DNA from 2 places in the Cohnella sp. genome. Region 1 is predicted to be linked to the other one. Evidence: predicted binding sites of a transcription regulator. Region 1 holds the regulator's gene; the other holds the start of a gene.
What was found. The regulator CtsR, encoded in region 1, represses protease genes until heat stress. The targets are predictions, from matches to a motif close to ATGGTCAATAAAGGTCAAACA.
Positions count from the first base shown of each region.

Region 2: clpP (ATP-dependent Clp endopeptidase proteolytic subunit ClpP) is a predicted target of CtsR. The motif match lies at 3,511-3,531, and genes of this name have one in related genera.

Region 1 is NZ_JBEPYQ010000085.1:10,705-18,309, forward strand. Features, by position in the region: gene ACESLM_RS23435 (hypothetical protein) at 1-203, shown strand, start outside; gene ACESLM_RS23440 (glycosyltransferase family 4 protein) at 220-1,332, shown strand; gene ACESLM_RS23445 (NAD-binding protein) at 1,462-1,836, shown strand; gene ACESLM_RS23450 (CtsR family transcriptional regulator) at 2,001-2,462, shown strand; gene mcsA (protein-arginine kinase activator protein McsA) at 2,482-2,988, shown strand; gene mcsB (protein arginine kinase) at 3,006-4,070, shown strand; gene clpC (ATP-dependent protease ATP-binding subunit ClpC) at 4,106-6,553, shown strand; gene ACESLM_RS23470 (TetR/AcrR family transcriptional regulator) at 6,765-7,394, shown strand; gene ACESLM_RS23475 (MMPL family transporter) at 7,414-7,605, shown strand, end outside.
Region 2 is NZ_JBEPYQ010000059.1:25,672-33,276, forward strand. Features, by position in the region: gene whiA (DNA-binding protein WhiA) at 1-487, shown strand, start outside; gene ACESLM_RS18855 (HPr family phosphocarrier protein) at 590-859, shown strand; gene ACESLM_RS18860 (SIMPL domain-containing protein) at 984-1,754, shown strand; gene ACESLM_RS18865 (VOC family protein) at 1,907-2,281, shown strand; gene sda (sporulation histidine kinase inhibitor Sda) at 2,379-2,534, opposite strand; gene clpP (ATP-dependent Clp endopeptidase proteolytic subunit ClpP) at 2,870-3,454, opposite strand; tRNA gene ACESLM_RS18880 (tRNA-Arg) at 3,622-3,696, opposite strand; gene ACESLM_RS18885 (DeoR/GlpR family DNA-binding transcription regulator) at 3,900-4,649, opposite strand; gene ACESLM_RS18890 (ABC transporter substrate-binding protein) at 4,999-6,324, shown strand; gene ACESLM_RS18895 (carbohydrate ABC transporter permease) at 6,321-7,223, shown strand; gene ACESLM_RS18900 (carbohydrate ABC transporter permease) at 7,229-7,605, shown strand, end outside.

The DNA of each region.
Region 1 (7,605 bases):
CCTCGGCGAGCTCCGTCTCTCCGATGCCGAACCTGCTGAAGGAAATTTACGAGACCCGGGTCGACCTGCAACGGCTGTTTCCCGACCCCCACGGGGCAAGCCGGCATGGCTTGATGGTTTGGGCCAGGCAGTTCGTTCCGATCGAATACGGCATGGATCCGATCGTCTGGCACCCGGTCATCGATTCGATGATCTACGCTTAGGAAGGAGGAGAGGGGAATGCCGTCCGGCATCAATCTGATCGGCTACGCGAGATACGAGATGGGAATCGGGGAGTCGTGCAGGCTGGCGGCCAGGGCGCTGCGCGAGGCAAGCATTCCTTTCGGCATTCTGAACTATTCGGGCGGCAATATGTCGCGAGATCAGGATCTCTCCTGGGCGTCGGCCGAAGTGGATGCGCCGCTGCATCCGATCAACCTGTTTCACATCAATGCCGATCAGATGCCGCTTGCGTACGAGGAGCTCGGCGACGAGTGGTTCGGCGGAAGATACAACATCGGCTACTGGCACTGGGAGCTGCCGGAATTTCCCGACGAATATGCCGAAGGCTTCCGCCATCTGGACGAAGTCTGGGTTCCTTCGGCGTTTATTCGGGACAGCGTGGCGCGCAAATCCCCCGTTCCCGTCACGGTCGTTCCGCATGGCATTCAGGTAGAAGTGCCCGACGGCGTCGGGCGGAAGTCGTTCGGGCTGCCGGAAAGGAAGTTTCTGTTCCTGTGCATGTACGATACGTTCAGCTATTCCCCGCGCAAAAATCCGTCCGCCGTTCTGAAAGCCTACCGCATCGCGGTCGAGCGATACGGCCTGCAGGCCGGGCTGGTCATCAAGATGAACAATCCGCAGCGCGCCGAAGCCGAGAACCTGCGGCGCGAGGCGGAAGGACTGCCAAACGTGCGGATTATCGACCGGGTGCTCAGCCGCTTGGAGGCCAACGCTTTGCTTCAGTGCTCGGACTGTTACATCGCGCTGCATCGCTCCGAAGGCTTTGGCTTGCCGCTGGCCGAGGCGATGTATCTAGGCAAACCGGCCATAGGTACGCATTGGTCCGGCAACGCGGACTTCATGGACGAGACGAATTCCGGCGCGGTTCGCTACAACCTGACGCGGATCGGAACCCACTACGGCCCGTATAAAGCGCATCAGCTCTGGGCGGAACCCGATCTGGAGCATGCCGTTCATCTGATGTGGAAAGCGGTATACGACGAAAAGTGGAGGCGCAGGATCGCAAGCAACGGGCAGAGAACGATTCGGACTTTCTTCTCCCCCGTATCGGTCGGCCGAACGATCCGCGAGCGATTGAAGGGACGCCCGGCATCCCGAGGCCGCGTCTAATTCGCGGCCTTCGAGCTATAAGTTTAGACCAAGCTCTTTACTCCGACATATTATACCTCTACAGATACCCGGAGGAGGACCAGCCGGGAATTCTGGGCAGGAACGAATCGGCATCGGAGGGAAGGGAACATGAGAGTCGTATGTATAGGAGGAGGATACGTGGGGGCTGTCACGGCCGCCGCGTTGGCATCGATCGGCCATCGGACGACCGTGATCGACGTCGATCCGGTTAAAGTCCGAATGCTGAATTCGGGGCGGAGTCCGATCTTCGAGCCGGGATTGGACGAGCTGTTGGGGCGCTTGGCGGGGAGAACTTTGTTCGCATCCGACGGATACGAAGCGGTCGCGGAAGCGGATGTCGTATTCATCTGCGTCGGCACGCCCTCCAGACCGGACGGCACGGCGGATCTCGGCTACGTGAAGCGTAAGAAAACATGGAATCGCCTCGTTTCCGAACCGTGTACCTCCACTGTATGGGCTCGGGGCCAAAGTGGGAATACTTGATGCTGGACGCGTTTCGCGGGATTCGGAAAATTCGCGGGCGGCGAAGTTGCATTTTTCGCAAAGCAGCGTATAATAAAATTATAGTCAAAGAAAGTCAAAGTCAGATCCGCTCCTCATTGACTGACCGGCACCGCCGGCTTGGATCGAAGAAAGGAGGTTGGACGTTGCGTAATATTTCCGATCTTATCGAACATTATCTAAAGCAAAGCCTGGAGAACAGCCAGGCAGGCGCCATCGAAATTCAGCGGAGCGATCTGGCCGACAAATTCTCCTGCGTGCCGTCGCAGATCAATTACGTGATCAGTACGCGGTTTACGCTCGAGAAGGGCTACTACGTGGAAAGCAAGCGCGGAGGCGGAGGCTATATCCGCATTCAGCGCGTGAACCTTCCGTCGCTTGAGGCGGTGCAGCGCCATATTCGTCAGACGGTCGGAGAACGGATCGACCAGACGACGGCGGAAGGGCTGATCTACCAGCTGGAGGAAGCCCGGTTTGTGACCGGCAGGGAAGCGCATCTGCTCAAGGCCGCCGTCTCGCGGGACGCGTTGGCGCTGAAGCTTCCGCTGCGGGATGAGATTCGGGCGAAGCTGCTCAAGGCGATGCTGATCGCTTTGCTTGCGAAATGACGAAAGGAGGCTGAAGGCCATGCAGTGCCAAGAATGCGGCAAACGGCCGGCTACGCTTCATTTTACGAAGTTCGTCAACGGGGAGAAAACCGAGCTGCACATCTGCGAGACGTGCGCCCGGGAGAAGGGGGAGATGCTCCCCGGAACCGCCGGCGGATTTTCCATCCATAACCTGCTCTCCGGCCTGCTCGACTTCGAGCCGCGGAACCAGACGGTCAAGCCGCCGGCGGGCAAGTGCGGCACATGCGGGATGACCTACACGCAGTTCAGCAAGGTGGGACGCTTCGGGTGCAGCGATTGCTACAAGCATTTCTCCGAGCGGCTCGACCCGCTGCTGAAGCGGGTGCACGGCAATACGGTGCACGTGGGCAAAGTGCCGAAGAGGGCGGGCGGCCACTTGAAGACGAAGCGCGAAATCGAGCGTCTGAAGAAGGAAATGCAGGGCAGGATCGAGCGGGAGGATTTCGAGACCGCCGCGCAATTGCGCGACCGGATCCGCGAGCTCGAGAGCGAAATGAGCGGATGAAGGGCAGGGGATAAACGATGGCGAAAAGAAAATTCACGAAGCAGGCGCTCAGTCAGTGGATGAAGGGGAACGGCCCCGAGTCCGAGGTCGTGATCAGCAGTCGCGTGCGGATCGCGCGCAACTTGCGGAATATGCCTTTTCCGCTGATGGCGAACCCCGAACAGTCCCTGGCGGTAGCGGATCAGCTGCTCGGCGTGGCGGAGAGCGGCCGGCTGAACGGCTTGGGCAAAATCGACCAGCTGCGGCTGTCCGAGCTGACCGAGCTGGAGAAGCTCGTGCTGGTCGAGAAGCATCTGATCAGCCCGAATCTGGCCAACGAGTCGCGGGGCGGCGCGCTGATTCTGAGTCCGAACGAAGATATCAGCGTCATGATTAACGAAGAGGACCATCTTCGCATTCAATGTTTATGCCCGGGATTTCAGGTGAACGAAGCTTGGGATTCGGCCAGCAAGGTCGACGATATTTTCGAGGAGCAGATCGATTACGCCTTCGACGAGAAACACGGATACTTAACGAGCTGCCCGACGAACGTCGGCACGGGAATTCGCGTATCGGTCATGATGCATTTGCCGGCGCTCGTCATGACGGGGCAGATCAACCGGATTTTGTCGGCGGTGAACCAGGTCGGGCTGGCCGTCAGAGGCATCTACGGAGAAGGCAGCGAAGCGACGGGCAATCTGTTCCAGGTATCCAATCAGGTGACGCTTGGACAGTCGGAGCAGGAAATCATCGACAATCTGTTCCAGGTGGCGCGCCAGATCATCGAACACGAGAAATCGGCGAGAGCGAAGCTGCTGGGCGAATCGAGGCTGCGCGTCGAAGACCGCGTTCGCAGATCTTTCGGTATTTTGACGCAGGCGCTAATCATCGATTCGAAGGAAGCATCGCAGCGATTGTCCGACATCCGGCTCGGCTCCCATCTGGGCTTGCTGCCGGAGGTGAACCCGCTCGTGCTGAACGAGCTGCTCGTCTCGACGCAGCCAGGCTTCCTGCAGATGACGTTCGGGGAAGCGATGAGCCCGGAGGACCGCGACAAGTCGCGGGCGGAATTAATCCGTTCCCGGCTGGCAACTCTTTCATAAATGTTTTATTCTTATCTTATTAGGAGGTGTGTCTCATGATGTTTGGCAGATTTACGGAACGCGCGCAGAAGGTATTGGCCTTGGCTCAGGAAGAAGCAGTGCGGTTGGGACACAACAATATCGGCACGGAGCACATTCTGCTCGGCCTGATCCGCGAAGGGGAGAGCATCGCCGCCAAGGCGCTGATCGCCCTCGGATTGGGACTGGAGAAAATTCAGGACGAAGTCGAGTCGCTGATCGGCCGCGGACAGGAGCAGCCGACCAATATCGCTTATACTCCCCGCGCCAAAAAGGTGATCGAACTGTCGATGGACGAGGCTCGCAAGCTGGGCCATACTTACGTCGGCACGGAGCATATTTTGCTCGGTCTTATTCGCGAAGGCGAAGGCGTCGCCGCGCGGGTGCTGAACAACTTGGGCATCAGCCTGAACAAGGCGCGCCAGCAAGTGCTTCAGCTGCTCGGCAGCAACGAGAGCGTATCGCAGAATCACGGTCCGTCGTCCAACGTCAGCACGCCGACGCTGGACGGCTTGGCCCGCGACCTGACCGCAAGCGCGCGGGAAGGCAACATCGACCCCGTCATCGGCCGGCAGAAGGAAATCGAGCGCGTCATCCAGGTGCTCTCCCGCCGGACGAAGAACAACCCGGTGCTGATCGGGGAACCGGGCGTCGGCAAGACGGCGATCGCCGAAGGGCTCGCCCAGCGCATCGTCAACAACGAGATTCCCGAGACGCTGCGCGATAAGCGCGTCATGACGCTGGATATGGGCTCGGTCGTCGCGGGCACGAAATACCGCGGCGAGTTCGAGGACCGCCTGAAGAAAATCATGGACGAAATCCGTCAAGCCGGCAACGTTATCCTGTTCATCGACGAGCTGCACACGCTCATCGGCGCGGGCGGCGCGGAAGGCGCGATCGACGCATCCAACATTCTGAAACCGGCGCTGGCGCGCGGAGAGCTGCAATGCATCGGCGCGACGACGCTGGACGAATATCGCAAGTATATCGAGAAGGACGCGGCTCTGGAGCGCCGGTTCCAGCCGATTACGGTCGACCAGCCGACTCCGGAAGAAGCGGTGCAGATCCTGCTCGGACTGCGCGACCGCTACGAAGCGCATCACCGCGTGAAAATTACCGACGAGGCGATCGACGCGGCGGTGAAGCTGTCCGACCGCTACATTCCGGACCGGTTCCTGCCGGACAAAGCGATCGACCTGATCGACGAAGCGGGCTCCAAGGTGCGGCTCAATTCCTATACGGTTCCGCCTAACTTGAAGCAGCTCGAAACCCGTCTGGAAGATATCCGCAAGGAGAAGGACGCCGCCGTCCAAAGCCAGGAGTTCGAGAAAGCGGCCGCCCTGCGCGATACCGAGCAGAAGATTCGCGAAGAACTCGACTTCACGAAGAACCAGTGGAAGGAAAAGCAGGGCCGCACCGACTCGGAGGTGACGCCGGAGGACATCGCCCAAGTCGTAGCCAGCTGGACCGGCATCCCGGTCAGCAAGCTCGCGGAGGAAGAGACGGAGCGCCTGCTGAAAATGGAAAGCATCCTGCACGATCGCGTCATCGGTCAAGAGGAAGCTGTCAAAGCGGTGTCCCGCGCCATTCGTCGAGCACGCGCGGGTCTCAAGGATCCGAAGCGTCCGATGGGCTCCTTCATCTTCCTCGGACCTACGGGCGTCGGGAAGACGGAGCTGGCCCGCGCGATCGCGGAAGCGATGTTCGGAGACGAGAACGCGGTCATCCGCATCGACATGTCGGAGTATATGGAGAAGCACTCCACGTCCCGCCTCGTCGGAGCGCCTCCGGGATACGTCGGCTACGACGAAGGCGGCCAACTGACCGAGAAAGTGCGCCGCAAGCCCTACTCGGTCGTCCTGCTCGACGAGATCGAGAAGGCTCATCCGGAAGTATTCAACATTCTGCTGCAGGTGCTGGAGGACGGCCGTCTGACCGACTCCAAGGGACGTTCGGTCGACTTCCGCAACACGCTGATCATCATGACGTCCAACGTCGGCGCGGAGCAGATCAAGAAGAACTCCACGCTTGGCTTCACCGCCGCGCAGGATGCGGGACGCGACTATCAGAACATGAAGGAGAAGGTGCTCGCGGAGCTGAAGAAGTCGTTCCGTCCGGAGTTCCTGAACCGGATCGACGAGTCGATCGTGTTCCACCCGCTGAACGAGGAGCATATCGCTCAGATCGTAACGCTGATGGCCGACGATCTCCGCAAGCGTCTCGTCGAGCACAACGTCAGCTTCGAATTGACCGAATCGGCCAAAGCGTTCCTGGCTAAGGAAGGCTACGATCCGCAATACGGAGCGCGTCCGCTGCGCAGAGCGATCCAGAAGCATATCGAGGATCGGCTGTCGGAGGATTTGCTGGTCGGCAAAATCGCCAAAGGCCACGAGCTCGTCATCGACGAGGAAGACGGCGGCCTGGTCGTCAAGCAGAAAGGCGAGATCGAGCTGTCCAAAGCTTGATCGGAGCATAGCGATACGGCATAAGCCGTCCCGCAGGTTCGTTTCATCGGACCTGGCGGGACGGCTTTTTGGATGGTGGGGAACGAAGGCAGGGGCTGTGGCGTAACGGTAGCCTCGTGCGGAGTGACTAAGTTCACATTTTTGTAAATTGTTAAAAACGGGCCGACCAGAGTATAATATTTATATCACAATAATGATCAGGTGGTTACTAATGCAAGTTTTGAAGGAGGAAGTGCGCAGCGCCATCGTGCTGGCCGCCTACGAGGAGTTTCGGCAGAGCGGTTACTCGGAAGCTTCGATGCGTCGGATCGCGGCCGCGGCCGGAATGACGTCGGGTAACATCTATCGGTATTTCCGGAACAAGGAGGATTTATTCGATGCTATCGTAGGTCCTTTGTACAGCGAGTATAACCGATATACGGAGGAGTACTTGAAGACCGCCGAGGCGATCGCGACGGACGGCTGGGACGTTCAGGCGAGAATCAGCTTTTTCGATCGCGTCCAGGATACGCTGGTCGGGCTGCTGAAGGCGTCGGGCCCCAGTCTGCTGTTATTGCTGTGCCGCAGCGAAGGTTCAAAGTACGAAAGCATTCGCAGCGAGCTTACCGGGTTCGTCGAAAGTCTGCTGACGAAGACGTTCGCGGCGGTCAAAGGCCCGGCGGGCCCTCTGGACGAACGGGAGCGGATCGAGATCGGCATGCTGTCGGCGACGCTGATCGAGAGCGTCGCCTGGATCGTCGCCAAGCATCACGATTCCGACCTGTTCGGAACGTTGGTAGAACGGATGATCGACGTGTTCGGCGGGGGTTTGGAAAAGCGGTTGGAATTGTACCGAAGCTAAGAGAGAGGGAGAGAAGAGAATGCAACGAATTATTCGCTGGCGTTGGCCGCTGCTGGCCTTGTGGCTGGCCGCGACCGTCGTGCTGACGGTGATCCAGCCGGACGTTAACGCCATTTTGCACGAACGGGGACAAAACCCGCTGTCGGCGGATAGCCGCGCAGTTATCGCCCACGATCTGCTTAAGAAAATGAGCAACGCGGAGGGACGGAGC
Region 2 (7,605 bases), on a different contig from region 1:
TTCGTCGATGTACGAAGAGCACTGCAAGGCTCTCGTCGACTTGGCGAACAAGTTCCATCTGAACGCCCGGTTCATTGAGCGGAAGAAGGGTTTTATCCTGTACATCAAGGAAGGCGAGAAGATCATCGAATTTCTGAACATTATCGGCGCGCATCAGGCGCTGTTCAAGTTCGAGGATGTCCGCATCATGCGGGATATGCGCAATTCCGTGAACCGGATCGTCAACTGCGAGACCGCCAATCTGAACAAGACGATCGGAGCCGCGGTTCGGCAGATCGATAACATCAAGCTCTTGGAGAAGGAAATCGGACTTCACAATCTTCCCGACAAGCTCCGCGAGGTGGCCGAGGTCAGGCTCCAGCACCCGGATATCAACCTCAAGGAAGTCGGAGATCTGCTGAAAGGCCAGGTCAGCAAATCGGGCGTTAACCATCGGCTCCGCAAGCTCGACGAGTTGGCCGAAAAAATCCGAAACGGCGGGGCATAAAGCGTATGGCGCATTTGTTCATATCAATGTTATAATAATGTAGAACTGGAGCACGGGAGTCCCGACGAGCGGGACGAATTAAAGATAGGGGGTATCCGGTCCATGACGAGACAGCCGGTAGTCGTTCGGCTTAAAACAGGTCTTCACGCCAGACCGGCGGCACTATTCGTGCAAGAGGCCAATAAATTCTCTTCGGACGTCTTCGTTGAGAAGGATGAGAAGAAGGTTAACGCGAAGAGCATCATGGGCATTATGAGCCTGGCGATCAGCTCCGGCACGGAGGTCGCGATCAGCGCGGAGGGTTCGGACGCAGAGCAGGCTGTAACCGCTTTAGTCCAACTCGTGAGCAAAGAAGAACTGGAAAATCAATAAGATTTTTTGCATGAAGCCCCCGTGGAGGGGCTTTTTGCGTTTTTAACATTTTTGTCCCTGAACGTGAAACATTTGTCTATTCGATTGCGTTAATAAAGGCAAACCGATCGAAAGGGGCTTGGTCATGAAAAAAAGCGCTTTGCAAGTGTTGTCGGTCGTTCTGGCCGCGGCGGTAATTGGATGGTTCGGATTCGTGAAAGGGGAGGGGAACGCGGTGTCCGCAGAAACTTCGGCTTCGGCTGTCCAAACGGCGCCTTATACGGTAACGGTGGGGGCGAGCGGCTCCGTGATGGTAGAGCCGGACGTCGCTTATCTGCGTCTGGCGGTCGAGACGCGCGGGTCGAAAGCGACGGAGGCGCAGCAAGCGAACGCGAAGCAGTTCGCGGGAGTGGAGAAGGTGCTGTACGAGACGTTCGGCATCGCCAAGAAGGACGTTACGACGACCGGGTTCGACGTGCAGCCCGAGTACAACTATACGGAGAAGGACGGACGCGTGCTGAAGGGCTACATCGCGGTTCATTCGATTCAGGTGACCTACCGGAAGCTGCCGGACATCGGCAAGCTGTTCGATGCGTTGACGGAGTCCGGAGCGAACCGGCTGGACGGCGTGCAATTCTCTACGGAGAAGAAGGAGCAGTACGAGCTGGAAGCGCTCAAGAAGGCGATGCAGAACGCGGCTGCCAAAGCCGGGGTATTGGCGACGTCGGCCAATCGTCAGCTGAAGGGCGTCACGAACATCGTGCAGGGCGAAGTGTCGAACAATCCGGTGCTGTATGCCCGCACGCAAGCCAAGGCCGTGATGGCTGAAATGGCTATGGACAGCGCGGCTTCCTCGGTGCAATCGGGCCAGATCGAGATCAGCACGCAAGTCACCGTTCAATACGAAATGCAATAATAGACGCGAACAAGGCGGAGGTCGTCTTGAAAGCTCGGAGGGTTTCTCGCAGGAGGCCTCCGGTTTTCGAGACGCCCTCTTTTTCTGCGACTGACCCATGAACGTCCGAGGGACATGAAGGCAGGATTACTGTTCGAGAGGAGACCAATCGCATGATTGAGAGAATCGATCATATCGTGTTAACGGTTAGGGATTTGGAAAAGACGGTCCGGTTTTATACAGGGGCATTAGGAATGGAATTGATTACGTTCGGTGCGAATAGAAAGGCCCTTTCCTTCGGGCAACAGAAGATCAATCTTCACGAATACGGCAATGAGTTCGAACCCAAAGCCCAGTCGCCGTTGCCTGGTTCAGAGGATCTCTGCTTTATAACCAAAGAGCCGATTGAAGAACTCCGCACGCAGTTCATCGAAAAAGGCATCGATATCGTAGAAGGGCCGGTTAAGAGGACGGGAGCATTAGGACCGATAACCTCCATTTATTTCAGAGATCCTGATGGAAACTTAATTGAATTATCCAATTATTAAGACGTTCGCAAGCCAGGAAGCAAGATAGGAGAAATAAAACCGCCCGCCTAAGCCGGCGGGCGGAAAGAGTAGGAAAGTTATCGCAAAGATGACGGGTTTACGCTTCTTTATAATGGCTCAACTGACGGATAGAGAGCGCTTCTTCCAGCAGTTCGATGAATTCATGAGACAGATTCATCTTCTTGGCTTCTCTGTAGACTTCCAGCAGATGCTCATCTTTAAGCGGGCGAAGCAAGGATGCTTTATCGCTCAACCGACGAGCTGCAACCATGTCAACGGGAGCAGAATGCGTTCTCCCTGCTGCGGAAGGGTCCTCGGACGACGTGGCTACAAGGTACGGATACGATCTTTCAGGCATACATAATTCCTCTCTTCCAAAGTTCCTAAGAGATAGCTAGAACTGGGTCTAAATGGAATTCTTATAATTAACAGAATAACATGGTTTGGTGGACTAGCAGAGAGGGCATTCAAAGTTTTGAATTTTTGTTGACATACAATTGGAGTTGTGTTAATGGGGGGGGTAAGAAGAAGCCGTTCAGGTCATCTTGGGATGACCCGAACGGCTTCTTCTTAATGCGGGAGTAACGCTTAGTTGACTTTCTCGATGACTTTATCGATCAGACCGTACTCGCAGGCGACTTCGGCATCCATGAAGTTGTCGCGGTCGGTGTCCTTCTCGATTCTTTCCAGCGGCTGGCCGGTACGTTCGGCCAGAATGCCGTTCAGCTTATCCCGCAGCTTCAGAATTCTGCGAGCGCGGATCTCGATGTCGCTGGCTTGCCCTTCGGCTCCTCCGAGCGGCTGGTGGATCATTACTTCGCTGTTCGGCAGGGCGAAGCGCTTGCCCTTGGCGCCCGCGGCGAGCAGGAACGCGCCCATCGACGCGGCCATGCCGACGCAAATCGTGGAGACGTCCGGCTTGATGAACTGCATCGTATCGTATATGGCCATGCCGGCCGTAATCGAACCGCCGGGACTGTTGATGTAGAGGTGAATGTCCTTTTCCGGATCTTCGGCCGCCAGGAACAGCAATTGAGCGATAATGGAGTTGGCGACTACGTCGTTCACCTGCGTTCCCAGAAATACGATTCGATCTTTGAGTAATCGGGAATAGATGTCATATGCCCGTTCTCCTCGATTGGTTTGCTCGACAACCATAGGTACAAAACTCATGTTTGGCGTCCCTCCTCATGAACTGTGGTTTCCTTATCATAGCGAATCCGAAGCTAAAAGTCAAAGAAAGTCAAAGAGGGTTGACGAAGAAATTTGCGGTTCTCTGAGCAGGGGGGCGGGGATACAAAAAAACCGGCCTGAAGCCGGCCGGCTGATATAAGCAATATTGGCGCGCCCGTGAGGAATCGAACCTCAATCTCAGCCTTCGGAGGGCTGCGTCATATCCGTTGGACCACGGGCGCTCATTAAGTACAGCAAGAGTTATTATAGGGGATAAGACTCTAAAATGCAAGGGATTTCGGGATTGAAATTATTGTTGAGCCGGGAGCAAGGGAGGAGTTTGCTTTCTTGGTGCGAAAATTTTACAGGAGACATCACATGCGAAATACGGGGCGGGACCGCATTAAGTTGCGGTTTCCGCCTTTTTCTGCGCTTCCGGCATAGATTAAACCGAGCAGACTTCGATCTGATGTTGTTTGCACAAGGCGACCCATTCATCGGGAACTCCCGTGTCTGTTACGATGGCGTTAGCCGCTTCCAGCGGCGCGAAAAAGTTAAGAGAGCGACTTCCGAATTTGCTGGAATCGGTAACGATGTAGGTGGAACTGCTGGAATTGGCCATACACTGCTTGATTTCCGCTTCGGCGAAAGTAGAAGTGGAGAATCCCTTTTCTGTAATTCCCCCGGTGGCAATAAAAGCTTTGTTGACATATACGTTCTCGAAAAACGTCCGCGCCGTGCTGCCGACGAACGATTGGGAAATATGCCGCAATTCTCCTCCGCTGATGACCAGCGAAACGTGTTCCTGATTGCGGAGCAAATGGGCTGCGGTCAACGAATTGGTGATGACCGTGACGTCCCGAATGTCCGAATCCGCAAGAGCGGCCGCAATCTGGCTTGTCGTCGTGCCGGAATCCAGAATAATCGTATCTCGGGGCTGGATGAGCGAAAGGCAGTAATGGGCGATGCGCTTCTTCTCGTCCAACTGGCAGTGCTCCCGCTTGTCGAGAGGGGTCTCGTCCAGAAAACGGATGCCGCCATGAAAACGCTGGAATTTTCCTGAATTCTCCAGCTTCTGCAAGTCTCTGCGTATCGTCATGTCTGACACGTTAAAGTAATCCATGAGCTCCTGCACGGACAAATTTCCCCGCTGTTTGATTAGCTCGGCCAGCTTTCCGAGTCGCTTGTCCGACATATTTTTATACCTCTCCTGTTCTTGTTTCGATTCTACGACAAATAATCATTGTTTGTTTATGTAAACATATTAGTGAACGATTTGAGGGTGTGTCAATGCAAGTTTCAAAAAAAACAAACATAAACCATGAATCGAATAAGAAAATATCCTGCATTTTTGTTTGATAACAAACAAAAATAGAAATTAAATGTTGACATATCACCAAAATATCTCTTATTATAGTCGTGAAATGAACAAAATAAACCAATATTAAACGCTTTGTGTTGATTTTCAGGGGGTGGACGAAGGTTTTAAGCGTTTTAGCTTGCAACAAGAACGACGAACAATCGAAACTTGGGGAGGGCTTAGCTTGAAATCGTTAGGGAAAAGGCTTGTCGGAGGAATGGCGGCAGCGGCCGTTGCGGCCGCGGTGCTTGGCGGGTGCGGACAAAAGGGGGAGACCGGCGACGCCGTTCAGTCAGCCTCCGCATCGCAATCGGGCGGGGCGGAAGAGAAGGTGACGATCAGGTTCACGGGCATTAAAACGTTCGGCGAAGATTCGTGGACGGAATTGGTAAAGGAGTTCGAAGCGCAAAATCCCGACATCGAAGTAGATGTCCATCAGTTGCCGCCTCCGTCCATGAGCACGGAAATCCATCAGTATCTTGTAACCGCTTTATCATCGGGAGAGGCCGACATCGACGTATTTACCGGCGATGTTGTGTGGGTGCCGGAATTCGCCTCGGCCGGTTGGACCGAGCCGATGGATGCTTACGTGGAGAAGGATCAGTACTATCCGGGGGTAATCGAGGCGCTGACCTACCAGGGGCAATTGGCGGCTATGCCTTGGTATGTCGACGGGGGCATGCTCTATTACCGCAAGGATTTGTTGGAGAAGTACGGGCAGGCGGTTCCGCAAACGTGGGACGAGCTAGTCAAGACGGCCCAGTTCATTGTGGAAAAGGAACAAAATCCGAAGCTGCATGGCTTCCTCTGGCAAGGCAAGCAGGCTGAAGTTCTCGTCTGTGATTTCGTGGAGTTTCTGACCAGCGCCGGCGGGGCGGTCGTGGATGAGAACGAAGAGAGCGTCATCGATTCCCCGGCAACGGAGAAAGCGCTCGCTTTTATGAAGAGTACGCTGGACAGCGGGATCAGTCCGAAATCTCTGCTGTCTTACGACGAAGAGCCGAGCCGCACGATTTTCACCGACGGCAACGCGGTATTCCTTCGCAACTGGTCCTATGTGTGGAACGTAGCGCAGGACGAAGCCGGCTCCAAGGTCGCGGGCAAGGTAGGCGTAGCTCCGCTTCCAGCGTTCGAGGGAGGAAAGAGCGCGTCCACGATGGGAGGCTACCAGTTTATGGTGGCCCAAAATTCCAAGCATAAGGAAGCAGCGGTCAAGTTCGCGCAGTTTCTGTCGAGCAAGGAGTCCCAGCTTTATTTTGCCAAGAAGATGGCGTTCAGCCCGACTCGCCCGTCCGTTCTGGAGGATGAGGATCTGAAGCGGAACGCTCCGTTCCTGACAGAACTGTCGGAGGTGTTCAACGGTACGGTCGCCAGGCCGATTACGCCGAAATATCCGCAAATCTCGTTGAAGCTGCAAGCCGCCGTTTCGGCCGTGTTGTCTGGAAGCCTGCATGTCGATCGGGCGACTAAGCAGTTGGACGAAGAAATTCGCGCGATTCTGAACCAATGACGAACTCGCGACGTCAGCGCAAATCCGCCCTTATCGGTTATTTGTTTATTGCTCCGTCGATTGCGATTCTGGCGGCGGTCGGGTTTTATCCGGTGCTCAAAACGTTGTCGCTCAGCTTCTACGACGCTTCGTTTCTGGATTCGGCGTCCCGTTTTATCGGATTGGACAATTACAAGCGGCTGTTAAACGACGTCTGGTTCAAAATCTCTTACCGCAATACCTGGGGATTCACGGCTCTATCGGTGGCGCTGGAAACGGCGATCGGGCTCGGTATTGCCGTGCTGCTGGACAAAAACATTTCCGGGCGTAAGTGGGTCCGCGCCAGCGTGCTGATTCCGTGGGCGATTCCTACCGTCATTTCCGCCAGCATGTGGCAGTGGCTGTTCAATGCGGATTTCGGGCTGATCAATTACTTGCTGGAGCGGCTCGGCGTGATTTCCTCATCACATAACTGGCTGGCCGACAGCGGCAGCGCGATGTGGGCCGTCATTGTCGCGGACGTCTGGAAAACGACGCCGTTCATGGCCTTGATCGTGCTGGCGGCGATGCAAACGATACCAGAGGACATCTACGAGGCGGCAGATATCGACGGAGTGCGTCCGGGCCAACGTTTTATGCGGATTACGCTTCCGATGGTGTTTCCCGCGCTGCTAACGGCATTTCTGCTGCGGGCGCTCGATGCATTCCGTGTCTTCGATCTGGTGTACGTGCTAACGGGCGGCGGGCCGGCCAATTCGACCGAGGTGCTTTCGAGCTACGCCTATAAGACGATCTTTTCCTCCGCGCAGGTCGGCTACGGGGCCGCGATGGCGACGGTAATGGCGCTGTCCGTGCTTGTTCTTGCGTTGGTTCTTCAAATGCTGCAGCGTCGCGCTTATGCGCGAATAGAAGGCAGGTAAACGGGGTGCTGCGCAAAAGAATCTGGAAAACGGTTGTCCTGACGTTGGCGATGACCGGGGTTTCGGCTCTCAATATCGGTCCGTTCGTATGGCAGATCATCACGTCGCTGAAGCCGGACCGGGACTTGAGTTCGCTCCCGCCCCTGCTGCCTACGGAAATCACTTGGACGCATTACTCGAATGTGCTTCAATCGACGTTTGTCAGGTTTATCGGGAATAGCGCGGTCGTCGCCGCCGGTGTAACGGCGATCAGCCTTCTGCTCGGGAGCATGGCCGCTTACGCGATTGCGAGACTGCCTATCAAGGGAAAGGGCTTTGCGCTGGGGTTGTTTCTGGCGACGTCGATGTTTCCGCAGATCGCGATTATTTCGCCTCTGTATAC